One region of the Streptomyces sp. NPDC024555 genome, then DNA from elsewhere that is predicted to be linked to it. Evidence: riboswitches for the same ligand, from Rfam matches in the RefSeq annotation. Region 1 holds a riboswitch; the other holds the start of a gene.
The links. Region 1 has a riboswitch for cobalamin ahead of ACZ4FH_RS05105 (ribonucleoside-diphosphate reductase subunit alpha). Riboswitches for the same ligand answer to the same signal wherever they lie in the genome.
Positions count from the first base shown of each region.

Region 1 (3,396 bases):
GACCCGGTCCAGGAAGGTCACGGCCGTGCGGACGGTGGCGTCCAGCCGCTCCCAGTCGATCGTGCCGCCCTCGACGAACGCGCCGAGGTTGACGGAGCCCAGGTTGCAGACGGCCGTCTCGCCGTCGTCGGTGACCTCCAGGATCTCGGTGCACAGGTTCGAGGAGTGCACCACGCGGCCCGGCTCGGCCGTCTGGTTCGCGGTCCGGTTGGAGGCGTCCTTGAACGTCATCCAGCCCTGCCCGGTCTGGGCCAGCGTCCGCATCATCCTGCCGTACAGCTCACGGGCCGGCAGGGTCCTGCGCGCCAGGCCCCGGGCCTCGGCGTCCCGGTACGCCGCGTCGAACTCCTCGCCCCACAGGTCCACCAGCTCCGGCACGTCCGACGGCGAGAACAGCGACCAGGCGCCGTCCGCCTCCACCCGGCGCATGAACTCGTCCGGGATCCAGTGCGCCAGATTGAGGTTGTGCGTGCGCCGCTGGTCCTCGCCGGTGTTGTCGCGCAGTTCCAGGAACTCCTCGATGTCCGCGTGCCAGGTCTCCAGGTAGACCGCGGCCGCGCCCTTGCGCCGGCCGCCCTGGTTCACCGCCGCCACCGAGGCGTCGAGCGTCTTCAGGAACGGCACGATGCCGTTGGAGTGCCCGTTGGTGCCCCGGATCAGCGAACCCCGGGCGCGGATGCGGGAGTACGGCAGACCGATGCCGCCCGCGTGCTTGGAGAGCCGCGCCACCTGGTGGTAGCGGTCGTAGATCGAGTCCAGCTCGTCGAGCGGCGAGTCCAGCAGATAGCAGGAGGACATCTGCGGGTGGCGGGTGCCGGAGTTGAAGAGCGTGGGGGAGGAGGGCAGATAGTCCAGCCGGCTCATCAGCCCGTACAGCGCGGCGACCTCGTCCAGGGCGCGCGCCGACTCGTCCTCGGCCAGTCCCGCGGCGACCCGCAGCATGAAGTGCTGGGGCGTCTCGACGACCTGGCGGGTGTGCGGGTGGCGCAGCAGATAGCGGCTGTGCAGGGTGCGCAGCCCGAAGTAGCCGAAGCGGTCGTCGGCCCCCTCGGCGAGCGCCTTCTCCACCAGCGCGTCCAGCGCACCCGCGTGCCGCGCCGTGAACGCCGCGGTGCGGTCCGCGATCAGTCCCTCGCGGTGACCCACGGCGACCGAGGCGGAGAACGAGGTGGCGCCCTGCCCGGCCGCCTCCTGGGCGATGGCCAGGGTCAGCAGACGGGCGGCGAGCCGGGAGTAGGCGGGGTCCTCGGAGATGAGCCCCGCGGCGGCCTCGGTGGCCAGCGACCGCAGTTCGGCCTCGTCCGCGCGGGCGCTGCGGCCGCGCAGCGCGGCGGCGGCGACCCGTCCGGGGTCGGTGTCGGGCAGATCCGCGGTGAGCGCGGTCAGGGTCCGCAGCAGCGCGGCCCCCGGTCCGTCGTCCGTGGTTCCCGTTGACTCGGCCGCTGAGACCGGATCGGCTGGCGCGATGGTCACCTGGTGCTCTCCCTCGCTCGGCTCGGGGCCGTCGGGAGCGCGGGGCAGCCGGGCGGAGCGGCACCCGGACAGGGCGGCACTCCGTGCGGCGTCCACCGGCCCATCCACGAGGCCCGGACGTCTGGGCACCCGGTTCGGTCGAGCCGGGTGCGCTGTCGGCAGGTCCTCGGACTGGAGGTGCGCGAAAGCGCACCGAACACACCGTTGCGGGACAGTTCCGGATTCGCACCGGATTCCCCTGCGGCGACAGCGAGCACGAGCATACATGTGGGGGCCGCCGGATGAGGCAGCCCCCACATGTTGTGTCGTACGCGAACTCAGACGGAGGAGCGCAGCTCCAGCCGGTAGGTCAGCAGCTTCAGGTCGTCGATCGGATCCCAGTCCCGCTCGGGGGTCCGCACGAAGCCGAGGCGCTCGTAGATCCGGTGCGCCCCGTACATGGTCGGCTGGGTCGACAGGACCAGGCCCGTGACGCCTTCGGTGGCCCGTGCGCGGGCGATGCAGGCCCGTACGAGCGCCTCGCCCGCACCGGCCCCGCGAGCCTCCCGGGCGACCGCCAGCATCCGGAACTCCGCCTCGTCCGGCCGCGCGATGTCCGCCCAGGGATTGCCGGGCGGCGCGTAGGTGACCCCGCCCAGCACCCGCCCAGCGGCGTCCGCGGCCACCAGCACCTCGGCCTCGGCGGCCCGCCGGGCCACGTCGCGCAGCTTCAGCAGATACGGATCGCCGGTGCCGAAGTCCAGCAGATCGTCACCGAGATAGGCCTCGGCGGTGATCTCGCCGAGAAGGGCGTGCTCCGAGGGCTCGACCGGCCGGATCGTCATGTCCATGGGCGGAGTGTGCCCCACACCCCCGCCCGGTCCGCAACCGGGTTACCGCGCCCGCGCGCGAACGGGCCGCCGCGCCCCCGGCCCGCGGGGGTGCGACGGCCCGTGACCTCGTGTCAGTGGCCGCCCGGCGCACCGGCGGTGGCCGGCGGGAGCACCTCGGACACCCCCGGGTCGCCCGAGTCCGCCGTGTAGTCCTCCGGGGAGGTCTCGTCGACGCCCGCGGGGGCCTTCAGGGCGTTCAGCACGAACGTGAGGACCACCACCACGACGACGTTGAGCACGAAGGCGGTCAGACCGATGTAGCCGATCTCGCCGAGGCCCGGGATCTCCTTGGAGGAGCCGCCGAAGTGCTTCTGCGTCGGGCTCGCCACCCCGTACGCGGCGGCGGTGCCGTAGATCATGCCGACCGCCCAGCCGGCCAGCAGCGCCCAGCGGTGGAACCAGCGGGTGAAGAGCCCGCCGACCAGGGCCGGCATGGTCTGGAGGATCCAGATCCCGCCCAGCAGCTGGAAGTTGATCGCGACCGTCTTGTCCATGGTGAGGACGAAGGCGAGGGCGCCGACCTTCACCAGCAGCGACACCAGCTTGGAGACCTTGGTCTCCTGCTCGGGCGTCGCGTCGGGCTTCAGGAAGTCCTTGTAGATGTTGCGGGTGAACAGGTTGGCCGCCGCGATGGACATGATCGCGGCGGGCACCAGCGCGCCGATGCCGATGGCGGCGAAGGCCACGCCCGCGAACCAGTCCGGGAACATGTTCTCGAACAGCTGCGGGATCGCCAGCTGGCCGTTGTCCACCTTGACCCCGGCGGCGATCGCCATGAACCCGAGCAGGGCGAGCAGGCCCAGCATCAGCGAGTACAGCGGCAGGATCGTGGTGTTGCGGCGGATCACGTCACGGCTGCGGCTGGAGAGCGTCGCCGTGATCGAGTGCGGGTACATGAACAGCGCCAGCGCGGAGCCGAGTGCCAGCGTGGCGTATCCCCAGTGCCCGGCCTCGCCCGGGGCCAGCGCCCCGGTCGGCTTGCCGCCGGGCGGCCCGGCGAACTTGTCCGCCGCGGCGGAGAAGATGTCGTCGAAGCCGCCGAGCTTGATCG
Region 1 is NZ_JBVHKV010000002.1:558,564-561,959, reverse strand. It holds gene ACZ4FH_RS05105 (ribonucleoside-diphosphate reductase subunit alpha) at 1-1,473, opposite strand, end outside; cobalamin riboswitch at 1,614-1,736, opposite strand; gene ACZ4FH_RS05100 (GNAT family N-acetyltransferase) at 1,791-2,303, opposite strand; gene mctP (monocarboxylate uptake permease MctP) at 2,417-3,396, opposite strand, start outside.

Region 2 (3,396 bases), on a different contig from region 1:
CGACCCCGGACAGGACGACCCGGTCGGTGCTGCCACCGAGGCTGTGGCTGAGCAGCATGACCAGGGCGAAGGAGCACAGGGCCCCGGCGAAGGCACCGGCCGACAGCGACACCGCTCCCCCGCCGGCCCCGAGGACGACGACGGCGACCGCTCCGGTGGAGGCCCCCGAGGAGACTCCGAGGACGAACGGGTCGGCGAGCGGATTGCGCAGCAGCGACTGCATGACGGTGCCGCAGACGGCGAGCCCCGCGCCGCACACCGCGGCGAGCAGGGTCCGGGGCATGCGCAGGTTCCAGATGATGCCGTCGCGGATCGGGGAGAGCTCCGCGGTGCCGAGGCCGAGGTGGGCCCCGACGGCGGACCAGACGTCGGCGACGGAGATCCGGGCGGGGCCGATGGTGACGGCGACGGCGACGGACAGGGCGAGCAGGAGCAGTCCGCCGGTCCAGCCCAGTCCTGCGCGCAGCGCCCGCCCCGCTCCGCGGACGGCCGGGCCGGCGGCCCCGCGCGGGGCCGCGGCCGGTGCGGTGTCGCTCATCCCGCGAGTCCGAAGGAGCGCAGCGCGGCCGCGACGCGTTCCACTCCCTCGACGGTGCGGATCGACGGGTTCATGGCCTGGCCGCTGAGCAGTACGTACCGCTTGTGCCGTACGGCGTCCATGGTCCGGGTGACGGGGTGGGACTCCAGGAAGGCGATCTTCCCGGCGGCGCTCTCGGCGGTCTGGGAGCGGCGGGTGAGGTCTCCGATGACCAGGACGGACGGATCGCGGTCGGCGACGGTCTCCCAGTTGATCTGCGGCCATTCCTCGTGGGTGTCGTCGAAGACGTTCTTCGCGCCGAGTTCGCGGGTGATGATGCCGGGGGCCCCGCAGCAGCCGGCCAGGTACGGGGACGTGGAGTTGGCGAACCAGTACATCAGCGTGGTGCCGGAGGCGTCGACGGTCGCGGCGGCCTTCCGGATCCGTGCGCGGAGTGCGGAGATCAGTTTCTCGCCGCGTTCCGGGACGCCGAACACCCGGGCCAGTTCCCGTACTTCGGTGTAGACGCTGTCCATGCCGAGGGTGCCCGTGCGCACCCCGTCGCCGTCCTTGCTGTTGTCCTTGGCGGTGCAGTCGGCGGGCGAGACGTAGGTGGGGACGCCCAGCTTCTCGAACTGTTCGCGCGGGGCGACGCCGCCCTTGGCCAGGGTGGAGGCGAAGGAGGCGCTGACGAAGTCGGGTTCCCGGTCCAGGACCTTCTCGGAGGAGGGCCGGTTGTCGGATATCCGGGGGACCGTGGCGTTGGCCTTCTCCAGGCCCTTCATCACCGGGTCGGTCCAGGTGGCGGTCGCGGCCATCCGGTCGGCGAGGCCGAGCGCGAGCAGGATCTCGGCCGAGCCCTGGTCGACGGGGACGGCGCGTTCGGGGGCGCGGTGCACGGTGACGGTGCGTCCGCAGTTGCTGAGGGTCACGGGGTAGCCGGTGGCGTCCCCGTTCCGGGCGGCGGGTGTGCGCCCTCCGGTACCGCAGGCCGTCAGCAGGACGAGCGCGGCGGTGAGCAGGGCGGCGGTGCGGGCGTGGCCGGACAGGGGCGGCACGGAGTACCTCGTCGTCTCGGGGCCCATGCGCGGGGCCCGGGGTACGGACTCCGCGGCCCGGTCCGGACCGCGGGTGCCAGCAGGTCTTCGGACTCGGGTTCACGCGGACGGGGCGCCTTCCCGGGAAACCGTGGTCTCCCAGTGGCCGTGGCCCCGCCCGTCCCCCTCACCGCTGCGCGTCAGTTCCGGATTCGCACCGGATTCCCTGACTCCAGGCTGGAGTTCGACTGGCACCGGGCACGCTACCACGAGCTTCCGCGCAGCTCAGCGGCGGTGCGGGCCGGTGGCCGGGGGGCACGGCCCCCTGCCACCGGCCACCGCGCGGGCATCGGGACGCACCGGTCGCGGCCGGGCCCGCAGGTCACCGCCGGGGCGGTGGGCGGGATGCGCGACAAAGCGCCTCTGCCCGGTCACCCCTTGGGGCGAACCGATTCGCCACCGAAGCGGGCAGTCTCCTCGCGGTATGTCCCGGACCTTCCCGTCGGCTTCTCGGCGGGCCGGGTGTTCCAGGAGGCCTCCGGGTCGTCGTAGGCGTCGGTGTACCGGGGGCCCGCGATGGGCCAGTCCGCGAGGAGTTCGCCGGGCAGCGCGAAGGCCGCGGCCAGCTCCGGCAGATGGGGGGCCACGGCGGCGATCAGCTGCTCGACGGCGTCGGTCAGCCCCTCGACCTGGGCGGCGGTCAGCCGTCCGTCGGCGAGCAGGTCCCCGCTGTTGCGGGCGATCCAGCGCAGGGCGAACAGCCGGGCCAGCTCCCCCAGCCGGTCGCGCGCCGGCCCCTCGGGCAGCTCCTCCAGCGCCTGCGCGTACGCCTCCGCCGCGTGCCGGCAGGCATGGGCCTCGACACCGCGCAGGGCGGGGCCGGACGCCGCGTTCCAGCGTTCCTTCGGGTCCTCGTGCGCCACCCGGGCCGTCCGGCCGGCCGCCCGCGCGAACCAGAGCTGCTCGATCCGCTCCAGCAGGGTGCCCAGGAAGCGCGGATCGGCGAGGTCGCCCGGCACCGGGTGGTCCGAGGGCTCCTGCGGGGCGCCCCGGACCGCGTCCATGAGCAGGCTCGCGGCGGCGCGGGAGTGGATGGCCAGATTGTCGCCCTCGGCGGTGATGGCGCCCTCGACCCCGGTGACCAGTTCGGTCATCCCGTTGTGCTCCAGCAGCCCCTGGGCGCCGCAGCGTTCACGGCTCTCGACGATCACGGACCGGGCCTGCCAGGTGATCCAGCCCTTGGCGACGTCGACCAGGCGCTCGGCCGCCGCCCGGTCGGCGGCCCCGGCCCGCTCCGCCCGCTCCCAGCGGTCGAGGGCGCGGCGGTGCAGCAGGCTCATCGCGAAGACGGTGGACATGGCCTCGGCGAGGGGGCCGTGGTGGCTGCGGTGGGCCGAGACCGGGACGGGCGGGGCGCCGCGCCCGCCGGAGACGAAGCGGTGTCCGCCGTAGCGGACGGCGACGGCGAGCGTGGCGCGGGCCGAGCCCACCGCGCTGGCGCTCATACAGATCCGGCCGGCGGTGACCCGGCGGATGGAGACGAGGAAGCGGCGCCTGCGGCCCTCGGTGTCGCTGCGGAACACCCGGTCCTCGCCGATCCGTCCCTGCACTCCGCCGAGCATCGCCCCGCGCGGGACGAAGACGCTGTCGAACGAGGTGAGGCAGTGGTCGACCGGGCTGCCCATCCGGGCGGGCAGCAGCCGCACCCGGATGCCGGGCAGGGCCCGGGTGGCGTCCGTGAGCGGGACCAGGAAGAGGAAGACGCCCTGGTCGACGCCCTCGACGACGAGCCGGGCGGCGACGAGCCCCGACTTGGGGCCGCCCGCCGGGCTGGTGTTCGGC
Region 2 is NZ_JBVHKV010000025.1:84,549-87,944, forward strand. It holds gene ACZ4FH_RS32525 (FecCD family ABC transporter permease) at 1-538, opposite strand, end outside; gene ACZ4FH_RS32530 (ABC transporter substrate-binding protein) at 535-1,602, opposite strand; cobalamin riboswitch at 1,637-1,822, opposite strand; gene ACZ4FH_RS32535 (acyl-CoA dehydrogenase family protein) at 1,986-3,396, opposite strand, start outside.
Region 2: it holds a riboswitch for cobalamin, as region 1 does, so the genes downstream of both, ACZ4FH_RS32530 (ABC transporter substrate-binding protein) here and ACZ4FH_RS05105 (ribonucleoside-diphosphate reductase subunit alpha) in region 1, are expected to answer to the same signal.